DNA from 3 places in the Megasphaera elsdenii DSM 20460 genome. Region 3 is predicted to be linked to each of the others. Evidence: riboswitches for the same ligand, from Rfam matches in the RefSeq annotation. Region 3 holds a riboswitch; each other region holds the start of a gene.
What was found. Region 3 has a riboswitch for S-adenosylmethionine ahead of metK (methionine adenosyltransferase). Riboswitches for the same ligand answer to the same signal wherever they lie in the genome.

Region 1 (4,465 bases), 940 kb from region 3:
AGTTGAAACTGACATCTTTCATTTCCAGCATCTTTCTCTCCCCTTCTGTCTGAAGACAACAAAAAACCTTCCGTCCCTATACAGGGACGAAAGGTTCGATTTCTTCCGCGGTGCCACCCAGATTGACTCAGTGAGTCCAGCTCTACATGTACGGCCCATAGCGATACACGTTTCTTTGATAGCGGTGGAAATACACCGTCGCACCCTACTGGTCACCGTTCAGGCCGCATCTCCCGAATCCATTCTATCCGCCGGTCCGTGCCGAACTCCCACTGCCATCGGCTCGCTGGAACTGCCACATCAGATATACTCGTTTCGTTCATCGACAAATCCATTTAGATTTTGCTTTATTATATACTTGTCAGGCGCTCATTGTCAAGCCTTACACCGCTTATTCAGCCGGTTCAATCGTACCGTTGTACTTGTCGGCAATGAATTTCTTGACGCCATCGGAATGGAAGATTTCAGCAATCTTCTTGTATGTCGGATTATCCTTATCTTGAGCTCGGACAGCCAGGACCATGACGGCCAGCGGTTCGTCTTTCGGTTCCAAGAAGATGCCCTGTTCCTTGACGTTAAGGCCGGCGCTCATGACGTAGTTCATAGTAATGACAGCCGCATCGACGTCACCGAGGCTGCGCGGCAGCTGGGCCGCTTCGATTTCTTTGAACTGGAAATGCTTGGGATTATCGACGACATCAGCCGGCGTAGCCTTGAATCCTACGCCCTCTTTAAGTTTCAGCAGCCCTGCGCGCTGAAGGAGCGCCAAGCCGCGGCCGCCGTTAGTCGGGTCATTGGGGATAGCAATGACAGCTCCGTCGGGCAAAGCGTCGACACTCTTATATTTATCGCTGTAAATCCCCATGCGCATGAGGATCGTGTTGCCAATAGGTACTAAATCCGTACCATTCTGCTTATTGAAATTATCCAGGAATGGCTTATGCTGGTAGCTGACCAAGTCAATATCTCCATCAGCCAGGGCCTTGTCCGGCGTAATGTAGTCGGAAAATTCGACGACTTTGATGTGAATCCCCTGTTTTTCTGCTTCCTTAGCCACGGCTTCGACGACTTCAGCATGAGGACCCGCTGTGGCTCCGATCTTGATTTCCTTGTCGCTGCTGCCGGCACTCTGGCCATTATCCCCCTGACCGCCGCAACCGGCAAGGCCGACAGCCAATACGGCTAATAAGGCAAGCGGTAAAAATTTCTTTTTCCATTGAATCATAACTGATTCCCCCTCTTTAGATTGTTGTCTAAATACTACGCTTTTAGTATAGTTTTGTCAATGCCCTTAAGATAGACCTTGACAAATAGCCTATCCATGATAAACTAAGAATCAAGACAACTTTAGAACGACATTTATCCAGAGTGGTGGAGGGACTGGCCCTATGAAGCCCGGCAACCGATAACGACGGTGCCAATTCCTGCGGATTATTCCGAGAGATAAAGAATCAGCCATCAAACCTCTTTCTCTTTCGGAAAGAGGTCTTTTTTATCTTTTCCCGCCAGAAGACTCCCACCTCTTAGGTGGGGGATGAATGGCGGTGCTTGAGTGGGTCCAAGGCCCGTAAAAAGCACAAAAACGCTGTAACTCATCTTAAAAATCATCACTATTTCCCACATAATAATCATATAATAAAAAAGGAGGTGAAAAATGTGTATCTTACTCAATCAAATGTCATCAGAAATCTTTCCAAAGAAGAATATGCCATGCTGCGGGAGATGTGCCAATACAGCAACAACCTCTACAACGTGGCTCTCTACAACATCAGGCAATACTATTTCCAAGAGAAGAAGTTCTTGAAATACGAAGAAAATTACCATGTCTGCAAGGAAAACGAAAACTACGGTCTGTTGCAGGCTGGCGTGTCTCAGCAGATATTGAAGGTGGCTGACCGCAGTTTCAAGTCATTCTTCAATCTCATAAAAAAGGCAAAATCAGGAGAATATCGCTTCAAGGACATCAAAATGCCTCACTATCGGGAAAAAGGCGGCATGTTCAACCTGATTCTCTCCACGAACGCCATAAACGTAAAAGATGGATTCTTGACGATCCCCATGAGTCGGGGATTTTCTAAACGGCATGGCCGTAAGCCAATCAAAATCCCTTTCCCTGCAAGACTGAAAGAGAAAACCATCAAGGAAGTCCGTATCTGTCCCATATATAATGGCAGATACTTCAAAATCCAGTATTACTATCTTCAGGAGAAAGAACCTCAAGACGTTTCACCGGACAATGTCCTTGCTATCGACATCGGTCTTGAAAATCTGGCAACTTGCGTGACCAACACCGGGACGGCGTTCATCATGGACGGGCGTAAACTTAAATCAATCAACCAGTATTGGAACAAGCAGAAAGCCTACTATCAGGGGATTGCCGACAAACAAGGACAGAAGAAAACGCACAGGCTCTATGCCTTAGCAAGAAAACGTAATAATCGGACACAGGACTACCTCCGCAAGGTTGCCCGCTATATCATCAACTACTGTATCGAACACCGTATCGGAACCATCGTCTGTGGTTATAACGGTGACTTTAAACGTAGTATCGACCTGGGTAGGATAACCAACCAGCAGTTTACGCAAATCAGTTTCGGTAATCTGCGTGAAACACTGGAAGGACTTTGCGAGCGTTACGGTATGCGATATATCGAACAGGAAGAATCTTACACTTCTCAAGCAAGTTGCTTGGATTTAGACGATATTCCTGTCTATAATCCTGAACAGCCGTATACTGGCACGTTCAGTGGGAAGCGTATCCACCGTGGCTTGTACCAGTTCGCCGATGGCAGGATGGCCAACGCGGATGTGAATGGAGCATACAACATACTCCGTAAAAGTAAGCAGAACTTCGATTTCGAGGGACTGTGTAAGGGGCTTTTGGACAGCCCTTTGAGAATAAGGATATCCTGACAGCTAACTCCTTTGGAATAGGCTGTCAGGCGTTAGTCCATGTATCAAATTTCTCAAGAATCTCCCGCTTCTATAAGCGGGAGAGGTTCAAGGATAATGACGGAACAGAAAAGTCTATACTACATCATTAGGAGGAATCTTTATGAAAAATCTCAAGAAACTTTCCATTCTCGCCGCTTCAGCCCTGCTGGCCATCGCCGTCCTGGCTGCCGGCTGCGGCAGTGATTCCGCTTCCAGCGGCTCGTCTTCCAAGAACACGACAGTCACCGTCGGCGCCACGCCCGTACCGCACGGTGAAATCCTGAATGAAGTCAAACCGCTCCTGGCCAAAGAAGGGGTCGACCTGAAAGTCGTCGAATTCACGGACTATGTCAAACCGAACCTGGCCCTGAACGATAAGGAAATCGACGCCAACTTCTTCCAGCATTCACCGTACCTCGACAAATTCAATAGCGAACACGGCACAAAATTGAAAGCCATCGCTAAGATCCACGTCGAACCAATGGGCATTTATTCCCATAAAGTCAAGGACTTGAAAGACGTCGCTGACGGCGCCAAAGTCGCCATCCCCAATGACCCGACCAACGGCGGCCGCGCCCTCCTCATCTTGCAGAGTGCCGGCCTCATCGGCTTGAAAGATGGCGGTAACATCACGTCGACCGTACAGGACGTCGAAAAGAACGATAAACACCTCCAGTTCGTCGAACTCGAAGCCGCTCAGATTCCCCGTTCCATCGATGACGTAGACATCGCCTTGATCAATACCAACTTTGCTATGGAAGCCGGTCTCAATCCGCTGAAAGACGCGCTCTTCCTGGAACCGAAGGATTCGCCGTATGCCAACGTCCTCGTCATCCGCGAAGGTGATGAAAACCGTCCGGAAATCCAGAAACTCGTCAAAGCCCTCCAGTCTCCGGAAATCAAGAAATTCATCGAAGACAAATACCAGGGTGCTATCCTGCCGAGCTTCTAACAGCTGGACATTGACTTCGTTATCCCATATAATGAAAGTATCCGAAAAGGGCTGTCGCGCTCGCGGCGGTCCTTTTGTTTACAATGATTATTGTCTGGAAGGCTCCCCTAATAGGGGAGCTGTCAGCGCAGCTGACTGAGGGGTTGCTTTTCATCATGCAGTCCACGGAATTCTGTAAAATCAAGGGGGAAACAATATATGCATACGAACGAGCTTTTTGCCAAAAAAACGGTCTTTTCTTTTGAAGTCTTTCCGCCGAAGAAGGATATTCCCATCGAAACGGTCTATCCGACGCTGGAAGAACTGAGCAAACTCCATCCGGACTTCATCAGCGTCACCTGCGGCGCCGGCGGTACCGGCGGCAACCGCACGGTCGAAGTCGCCAGCCGCATCAAAGCCCTGGGCTGCGAAACAGCCGCTCACATGCCCTGCATCTACCTGACGAAAGAAGCAGCCTTGCAGGACCTGAAAGAACTGAAAGAAGCCGGCATCGAAAACATCCTGGCCCTGCGTGGCGATGAAGTCCCGGGCCGCGAACGGGCGCACGACTTCGAACACGCCAGCGACCTTGTGGCCTTC
Region 2 (4,465 bases), 1.1 Mb from region 3:
CAGAAGCTGAGCAGGGTCAAGGCGGTCATGATGACGATGATGTTGAAGCGGATGAGCCAGTTCGACTGTTCCGGCGTCAGCCAGCGCCGCTGTTTGGCGGCATAGCCAGCTAGCATGGGCAGGATGATGTCTGTAAAAATATAAATCATCCGGAGTGTCGTATCTTCCATGGTGTCCTCTTTACTTGCGGGCAGCGCGGAAGGCGTCGGCCAGGGAGAAGGTCAGCGGTTCTGCCGGCTTGGTGGCGTCGATGATAGGCTGCATGATGTCGCGAAACTCTTCTTTCTTCTTTGATAAGACATAGAGCTTGGATGTGTTGCGGGCGTCCCAGAGGGCGTCGTGCATCTGGCCGTCGAAGGTTTCGCCCAGGGTACTGACGGCCTTGTCCAGGGAAATGACTTTGTCCAGGCCCAGGAGATTGCAGTAAATCTGCTGGAAATTCTGCCAGTGGTCGAGCATCCAGCGGACGCGGTCGTCGTGTTCGTCGATTTCCTTGAGGCGGAGTTCGCAGTCCAGTTGGCGCCAGTCGTTTTCGCTCCAGGCGAACATTTCGTAGGCATTGGGGCAGCCTTCGTTGCACCAAGTCAGGAAATGGTCGAAGGCCTGGCGGAAATGGGGCTTCCCGGCCAGCATTTCCATAGTGATTCCCGTCAATTCCTGACAGGTCTGGTTCATGGCTGTCGTATATTCGGGCAGCACATATTCTTTATACGACGAGATTTCCTTCCCGTCTTCGTCTATCTTGACAGCACCGATTTCGATGATTTCACCCTTGCAGATGCGGCGCGCTTCCTTCTGGTCCCGGCCGATAGGGTTCATCTCGAAATCGACAAATACGGCTTTCATAATAAAAAAGTGTCTCCTTTCTGAATCTGATGGACAATCTTTATTATACCATAAGTAAAGGGCTTGTCGCACGTGCGACAAGCCCTTTTGAGATGAATCAGGCGGGCCGCCCTTTGGGCGGCCCCTACGAGTCATGAGCCATTAAAATGCCGGCAGGATAGTTCCCTGGAAGTGTTCTTCGATGAATTTCTTGATCGGTTCCGACTGGTAGATTTCTAAGACTTTCTTGTATGTTTCGTTGTTTTCGTCGCCCTGACGGACTGCCATGACGTTAGCATACGGCGAATCCTTCGATTCGACGAGGATCGAATCCTTCTGCGGATTCAAGCCAGCCGGGATGGCGTAGTTGGTGTTGACGCAAGCCAGGTCCGTGTCGTCGAGGGAACGGGGAATCTGAGCGGCATCGAGTTCGACGAACTGGAGGTTCTTGGGATTTTCTGTGATATCCGTAACCGAAGCGTCGACGGAGTTGCCGTTCTTCAACTTGATCAGGCCGGCCTGCTGGATCAGGAGCAGGGCGCGGGCCCCGTTGGTCGGGTCGTTCGGGATGGTGACTTTGGCACCGTCGGCGACATCTTTGATGTCTTTATATTTGTGCGAGTAAACAGCCATGGGCAGGATGATGGTCTTGCCGATAGACGTGATCTTCAGGCCTTGTTTCTTGACGACGTTGTCCATGTACGGCTGGTGCTGCATGGAGTTCATGTCCAGATCGCCTTCGGCCAGGGCCTTGTTCGGCTGGACATAGTCGTTAAATTCGACGACTTTGATGGTGATACCCTGTTTAGCTGCTTCTTTTGCGACTTCTTCCATGACTTCCGCGTGGGGACCGGCAGTGACGCCCATCTTGATTTCTTTTTTATCACCGGAAGCACCGGAATTGGAAGACGAACCGCAGCCGGCGGCAAAGAGGCACGTCGTCGTGATGAGGACGGCGGCGAAGAGTTTTTTTACTGTTGCATTCATGTAATCATTTCCTTTCTGGATGACGAATATAAGGGCTTGCCGGTCAAAAAGAAAAGCCGTCATACAGATGACGGCTCAATTTGCGATTCGTTCATCTGCCGGTATATACCGCTGGACTTGGCACCTATCCCGATAGGGGGTTGCCGCAGCGTCATCGGGCCATTCCCTCGACTGCTCTTGATGAAAGACAATGTTTTGTTGTTGGTGTACATGTTATCACCTGGCGGGGAATCTGTCAAGAAATTTTTGACAATCCTGCGCTTCTTGAGAAAAATTTCTTTTTATGTTATAATAAGAAAACTCATCGGAGGCTTATACTCGTATGGTATAGAGCCGGATAAGATGTCACTTCAGTCCTGTAGCGGAGGAAGGGCGTGTACGTAAACACGTTCTTCGATAAAGTTGCAGGCCTGGGTGGTTTCTTATCCGGCTTTTTTGTTGTGAGGTGATGGAATGCTGAATAAACGAGATATCCTTTGGCAGATTTACAGTGCCAAAGCCTTTTACTTCCTTGGCGGCTTCGGTTTTACATCATGGGCATCGCTCATTCCTTTCCTGAAGCGGAAATTGCAGATTCCCGACGACCATCTGGGCTTTCTTTTGCTGGCCGTCGGCTTGGGAGCCCTGATCATGATGATGCTGGCCGGCTCTATTGCCGGGCGCTTAGGCTGCCGCCGCTCTTTGACTGCTGCCGGCCTGTCCATTGCCGTCGTCTTGAACGTTCTCTGCTATGTGCCGGCTTATACTGCGGCGCTGCTGGTGGCAGTTCTCCTCGGTTCCTCCCTGGGGCTGCTCGATGTCGTCGTCAACATCAACGGCATCTTCATTGAACGGAAAGTCCGCAAGCGCCTCATGTCGGGAATGCAGGCCATGTGGTCTTTGGGGAACTTTGCCGGCGCTGCCTTTTTCGCCCTGCTGCTGCAATTTCGGTTGCCCTGGCAAGGCGTTGCCCTGGCCGGTGCCGTCCTGATTGCCGCCTGTGTCTTCTTCTTTTCGCCCCATCTTCACAGTGAGCGGAATGAAAGCCGTGGCGGCAGCCATTTCGTGCGGCCCAAAGGAACGATTGTCTTCATTGGGCTGATTTGTACGATATCTTTCCTCGTCGAAGGCTCTATCAACGATTGGAGTGGCGTCTTCATGACGACGGAAAAAGGCATCGACATTTCCCAATCCGGCCTGGGTCTGACCCTGTTCACGGCTTCGGCCTTCCTGTCCCGCCTGACTGGTGATTCCCTGACCATGCATATCGGGCCGCGGCGTCTCCTGGCTTTTTCCCTGCCCATCGCCTTTGTCGGCTTTTTGGGAATCCTGCTCATCAGCGGCGGCCCGTTACTGTTCGCGTCATACGTCCTCATCGGTATCGGCTGCGCCAACACGGTCCCCGTTTTTTACTCCCTCTTGGGGACGCAAAAAGAAATGCCCATCGCCGATGCCGTCGCCGCAGTCAGTACCATCGGCTACGTCGGCATCCTCCTGGCACCGGCCGTACTGGGCTTCATCGGCCGTGTCTTCAGCCTGACCATTTCCTTTACCCTGGTCACAGTCCTCTTAATCATCATGACCGTCATGGCCATGCGGCTGTTGGGGAAGTTTGAGGTTTGAGGTTTGATGTTTGAAGTTTGATGTAAGTAGGGATAAATTTGAAACCATCACGTCAAACATCAAACGTCAAACTAAAAAAGCCTGCCGCAGGGGCAGGCTTTTTTCTTACGCATCAATCACTTTCCCCGGATTGAGGATGTCTTTCGGGTCCATGGCCCGCTTGATGGTTTTCATGATTTTCAGTTCGCCTTTTGGTGTGAACTGTTCCATGTATTTTAATTTCTTGGCTCCGATGCCGTGTTCGCCGGCCAGGCGGCCGCCGACGCTGTAGGCATAGGCGTAGACTTGCTGATGGAATTCTTCGACGTTCTTTTCCCATTCTTCGTCGCTCATGTCCATCTTGCAGAGGACGATGTGCAGGTTGCCGTCGCCGATGTGGGCATTGATCTTGACTTCAAAGGGATAGTCCTTGCCGATATCCATAATCTTTTCGATGGTTCCGGCAATTTTATGGACCGGCACGACGACGTCGTCTGTGAGGAAGACCTTGCTTTGCAGTTCAACCGAGGTCTGGCAGTTGCGGCGCATGTTCCAGACGCGGTCATCCGCTTCCAGGACTTCGGCGGCGCCTGATTCTTCACAGATCGTGCAGACGGCGTCCATCTTGGTGTCCAGTTCATCTTCGTGGAAGGTTTCGACGGTGATGATGACGTAGATACCGTCGTCGTAGTGGGGCATATCCTTGTAATGGCAGTAGTCTGCACAGCCGCGGACGTAGGAATTGTCCATGTATTCGACGCTGGTCGGATCGATGCCGGCTTTCATCAATTTCGGTACCATGTGCAAAGCCTGGCGCGGATCTGTATAGATGGCCAGGACGTCGAAGCGGTACGGCGGCAGGGGAATCAGTTTGACTGTGACTTTGGTGATGATGCCCAGCGTCCCTTCACTGCCGATGATGAGCTGTTCCAGGTCGTAGCCGGTCGAGCATTTCTTGAGGATACGGCCGCATTCGACGATATCGCCAGTAGGGGTGACGACTTCCAGGCAGTAGACCTGGTCGCGGGTGACGCCGTAGCGGACGGCGCGCAGGCCGCCGGCATTGGTAGCC
Region 3 (4,465 bases):
ATCGTCGATTACATCGAACTCCTGGCCTGCCGCAACGACCTCCTGAAAGGCAAGAAGGTCCTCGTCACGGCTGGCGGTACGCGGGAACCCATCGATCCGGTCCGCTTCATCGGCAATCATTCCAGCGGCCGCATGGGTTTTGCCATCGCCAAGGCTGCCGTCATGGCCGGCGCAGAAGTCACATTGGTCGCCGGGACGACGGATAACCTCAAGACGCCGGTCGGCCTGGCCCGCCGCGTCGATGTCGGCAGTACGCGCGACATGAAAGCCGCCGTCGACTCCTATTACGATGACTGTGACCTGGTCATCAAATCGGCAGCGGTTGCCGATTACCGTTCGGCTCATCCGGCAGAAAACAAGATTAAGAAGAACGACGATACCTTGACCCTCGAAATGGCCAAGAATCCCGATATCCTCTATGGCCTGGGCCAGCGCAAGACCCATCAGACCCTGGTCGGTTTTGCCGCTGAAACGACGAACGTCATCGAATACGGTACGAAGAAGCTCAAGAAGAAGAACCTCGACATGCTCGTCGCCAACGACGTCAGTGCCGAAGGGGCCGGCTTCAAAGGGACGACGAACATCGCCACCTTGCTTTTCCCGGACGGCTCTATGGAAAAATTAGATAAAATGGATAAAGACGAACTCGCTGCCATCATCGTAGCCCGCGCTGCGGCTATCATGGCGAAAAAACAGGGTTGATGAGAGTTTGTAGGTTGCAGAAAAAGGACTGTCGCATATGCGACAGTCCTTTTTAGTGGCTAGTGGCTAGTAGTTAGGGGTTAGCAGATGGTTTTAATGTTGTAGGGGCCGTCCCAAAGGGCGGCCCGCCACGAACCACGAGCCACTAACCACTAACCCGCCCTACGATGGCTTTGGCGAAGCCGTTGAGGTTGGTCGGGCCGATGGAGAGGATGGGGCAGCCTTTTTCTTTGGCTTCCGTAATGGCCCAGCGGACGAGGGGCGTCTTGCCATCTTCCATATTGACGACTAAGAGGGCCGATTCTTTCAGCAGCCGGTCATCCCCTGGCTGGCCGCTGATGAGGAGAATAGCACCAAAACGGCGCTGGATGCGGCGCTGCCAGTCTGGGTCGCCGCCGGCCAGGGCAAGCTGGCGCCCCGTGAGGAAGCGGTCGAGCTGACGCGTATAGTCGCGCTGGGTCATGAAGGAAGGCAGGTCCAGGCCGCGGTCTTCCGGCTCCCGGGCCGACCGAGACGCTTCCTGAGGCGTCACTTTCCGGTGCGCCTGTCCGCTGGAAAGGTCCGGCCGTACCTGACGCTTGTTGAGTTCCTTGCGCAGGGCCAGGAGTTCGGCGATTTGGCCGGATGCCGTTTCCTTGATCTTTTCGATATACTGTTCCTGCTTGCGGATGCGGTCTTCATATTGCTTGCGCTCCTGTTCGCGGCCGGCCCGTTCGCTTTCTAATTCCTGGCGCAGCCGTTCCAGTTCGGCCAGGACCGTCGTACGGTTTTTTGCTTCCAGGCGCAGGCGCAGGAGCTCTTCCTTATCGGCGTCCATCTGGGCCTTTTCCTCCCGCAGCTGCTGAAGTTCTTCTTTTTCCTTGCCCATCATCATGGCCGGCGTTTCCTGGCCGCCTGTGACGGCTTCGTCAGACCAGGGCTGGTCGCAGATGGCCATGAGATAAATGCCCAGGGCGTGGGCCACAGCGTGCTTGGCCATCTGTACATCTTCAAAGACGTTGGTCAGCTCAAGAATCTGGCTGTCCGTCTGGAGCATGAGCAGGTCGATGATGCCCATATAGGAAAAGGATTCCATGGTCTGCGCCATGTCGTAGCGTTCGAGGTGAATCGTGCCGGCGTAGATTTCTTCCGGGTTTTGTTGGGACGTATAATACGTATTGATGAGCAGCCGGTCTGCCGTCCGTTCGTAGATCCGCAGGACCAGGGCGTCTTCCTTGTTCGTGCCGGTGTAGCGGCTGAAGGTCAGCCGTTCCTGGGACAGGAGGGTCGTCACCAGGTTTGGGGTCTTATACCACTTGCCGAATACTTCGACTCGTTTGGCCAGCCGCAGGTCGCCGGGTTTGCTGCAGGTGGCATAATCAAAATAAGGGTCGTTGAAGAATATATCTCTAGGCCGCAATTTGGTCATATCTATCATCCTTTCTATCTTCTGTAGACATTATACCCCTGCCTGTAGGGAGGCGTCTAGTAGACAATGTTTTTTGGACATAAAAAATACTTGCAAAATAGGCAGACTTGAATTATAATGGATGAGCAAAACAAATAAAGAACCATCAAGAGACGACGGAGGGACTGGCCCTGTGATGTCGCAGCAACCTTCAGCTATGAAAGGTGCTAATTCCAGCAGTGATATACTGGCAGATGGGGATTAGAAGCCCCTCTCATGAAGTCATGGATGAGGGGAATTTTTTTTAAGGAGGATCACTCATGGCTAAAAATCGTGAATTCTTTACATCCGAATCCGTCACCGAAGGCCATCCCGATAAAATGGCCGACCAGATTTCGGACAGCATTTTGGATGCCATTCTTGCAAAAGATAAAAACGCCCGCGTTGCCTGCGAAACCTTGGTAACGACCGGCATGGTACACGTCGTCGGCGAAATCTCTACGACGTGCTACGTCGATATTCCGCACATCGTCCGCGAAACGATCCGCGATATCGGTTATACCCGCGCTAAATACGGCTTTGACTGCGATACCTGCGGCGTCCTCGTCTCCTTGGACGAACAGTCTCCGGATATCGCCATGGGCGTCGATGACGCCTTGGAAAAGAAGGAAGGCAATACAGATAAGTTCGATACCATCGGCGCTGGCGACCAGGGCATGATGTTCGGCTATGCTTCCAACGAAACGGACGACTACATGCCGCTGCCTATTTCTTTGGCACACCGTTTGGCCCGCCGCCTGGCAAAGGTCCGCAAAGACGGTACCTTGCCGTATCTCCGTCCCGATGGCAAGACTCAGGTCACTGTCGAATATGAAGACGGCAAACCCGTCCGCATCGACACCATCGTCATTTCGGCACAGCACAGCCCGGAAGTCAGCCGCGAACAGATTGAAAGCGATCTCCTCGAATTCGTCATCAAACCGGAACTTCCGGAAGGCTTGTTCGACGACAAGACGAAACTCTTCATCAACCCGACAGGCCGCTTCGTCATCGGCGGTCCCCAGGGCGACTCGGGCCTCACGGGCCGCAAGATCATCGTCGATACCTATGGCGGCATGGCTCGTCATGGCGGCGGTGCTTTCTCTGGCAAGGACCCCACAAAAGTCGACCGTTCGGCTGCCTATGCAGCTCGTTACGTCGCCAAGAACGTCGTCGCTGCCGGCTTGGCTGACAAATGCGAAATCCAGCTGGCTTATGCCATCGGCGTAGCCCGCCCGGTTTCCATCCACGTCGAAACCTTCGGCACGGGCAAAGTCCCGAACGAAAAGATCGTCGAACTCATTGAAAAGAACTTCGACCTTCGTCCGGCTGGCATCATCGCCATGCTCGACTTGCAGCGCCCGATTTACAAACAGACCGCTGCCTATGGCCACTTCGGCCGCAACGACCTCGACCTGCCTTGGGAAAAGACAGACAAAGCCGATACGCTCCGCAAAGAAGCCGGCTTATAAGAGGCGGTTCGATAAACTGAACATCCAAAAAAAGGGGACTGTCGCATCACTGCGCGGTCCCTTTTTAAGTGTCATTGTTTGCGGGCCGCCTTGACAGGACGGCCCCTACGAACCACAAACCACGAACTACGGAGGTGTTTCTTTGTTTGCTGAAATCATCATCAATACGACGGCGAAGCGGCTGCAGCAGACCTTTTCCTATATCGTCCCCGAGGGGATGGCTGTCCGCGTCGGCAGCCGCGTCCTCGTGCCTTTCGGTCATCGCCGGGAAGAAGGCATCGTCGTCGCCCTGCAGGAACACCTGGCGGAGCCGGCTGATTTCACGCTGAAGCCCATTGAAGGCCTGCTCTCGACGCAGACCGGCTTCCAGGAAGAGATGATCCGCACGGCCCTTTGGATCCGCGATTACTACGTCTGCAACTTGTCCGATGCCCTGCGCCTGTTCATGATCGATAAGAAAGGACTGGTCCGCCGCGATGTCGTATCGGCCGGACCGGCCCAGCCGCAGACAGCGGACGAAGCGCGGCTACAAACCTATGTGGCCGGAAAAGGGCGCTGTGAAAAAGGCGCACTGAGCCGCCGGTTCGGCCAAGACCTCGTCGAGAAGGCTTTGGCCAGCCAGGTCCTGACCAGCCGGATTTGTTATAAGAACCAGATTGCCGACAAGATGGAAGACTGGCTTTCTTTTGCTGCCGACGATACGGAAGCTATTCTCCATGGCCGTCGCCGCCAGCAGGAACTGCTCCAGGCCTTGAAAGCCAAGGGCGAAGGCCCTGTCTCTTATTGGCAGGGACAAGGCTACAGCCGCAATCTCATGCGCCGCCTCTGTGCGACGGGATTGGCCTGCTGGAGCCAGCGGCCGGCC

Region 1: another riboswitch for S-adenosylmethionine. It lies ahead of C6362_RS05880 (RNA-guided endonuclease InsQ/TnpB family protein); the one in region 3 lies ahead of metK (methionine adenosyltransferase).
Region 2: another riboswitch for S-adenosylmethionine. It lies ahead of C6362_RS05120 (MetQ/NlpA family ABC transporter substrate-binding protein); the one in region 3 lies ahead of metK (methionine adenosyltransferase).

What each region holds. Positions count from the first base shown of each region.
Region 1 covers NZ_CP027570.1:1,253,731-1,258,195, reverse strand. The annotation lists gene C6362_RS05890 (energy-coupling factor ABC transporter ATP-binding protein) at 1-31, opposite strand, end outside; gene C6362_RS05885 (MetQ/NlpA family ABC transporter substrate-binding protein) at 392-1,225, opposite strand; SAM riboswitch class I at 1,357-1,450, shown strand; gene C6362_RS05880 (RNA-guided endonuclease InsQ/TnpB family protein) at 1,657-2,913, shown strand; gene C6362_RS05875 (MetQ/NlpA family ABC transporter substrate-binding protein) at 3,056-3,886, shown strand; gene metF (methylenetetrahydrofolate reductase [NAD(P)H]) at 4,085-4,465, shown strand, end outside.
Region 2 covers NZ_CP027570.1:1,096,037-1,100,501, forward strand. The annotation lists gene C6362_RS05110 (AEC family transporter) at 1-170, opposite strand, end outside; gene C6362_RS05115 (3'-5' exonuclease) at 181-846, opposite strand; gene C6362_RS05120 (MetQ/NlpA family ABC transporter substrate-binding protein) at 988-1,812, opposite strand; SAM riboswitch class I at 1,901-1,999, opposite strand; gene C6362_RS05125 (MFS transporter) at 2,266-3,414, shown strand; gene C6362_RS05130 (FAD-binding oxidoreductase) at 3,520-4,465, opposite strand, start outside.
Region 3 covers NZ_CP027570.1:2,196,760-2,201,224, forward strand. The annotation lists gene coaBC (bifunctional phosphopantothenoylcysteine decarboxylase/phosphopantothenate--cysteine ligase CoaBC) at 1-702, shown strand, start outside; gene C6362_RS10405 (hypothetical protein) at 848-2,110, opposite strand; SAM riboswitch class I at 2,250-2,350, shown strand; gene metK (methionine adenosyltransferase) at 2,410-3,600, shown strand; gene priA (replication restart helicase PriA) at 3,743-4,465, shown strand, end outside.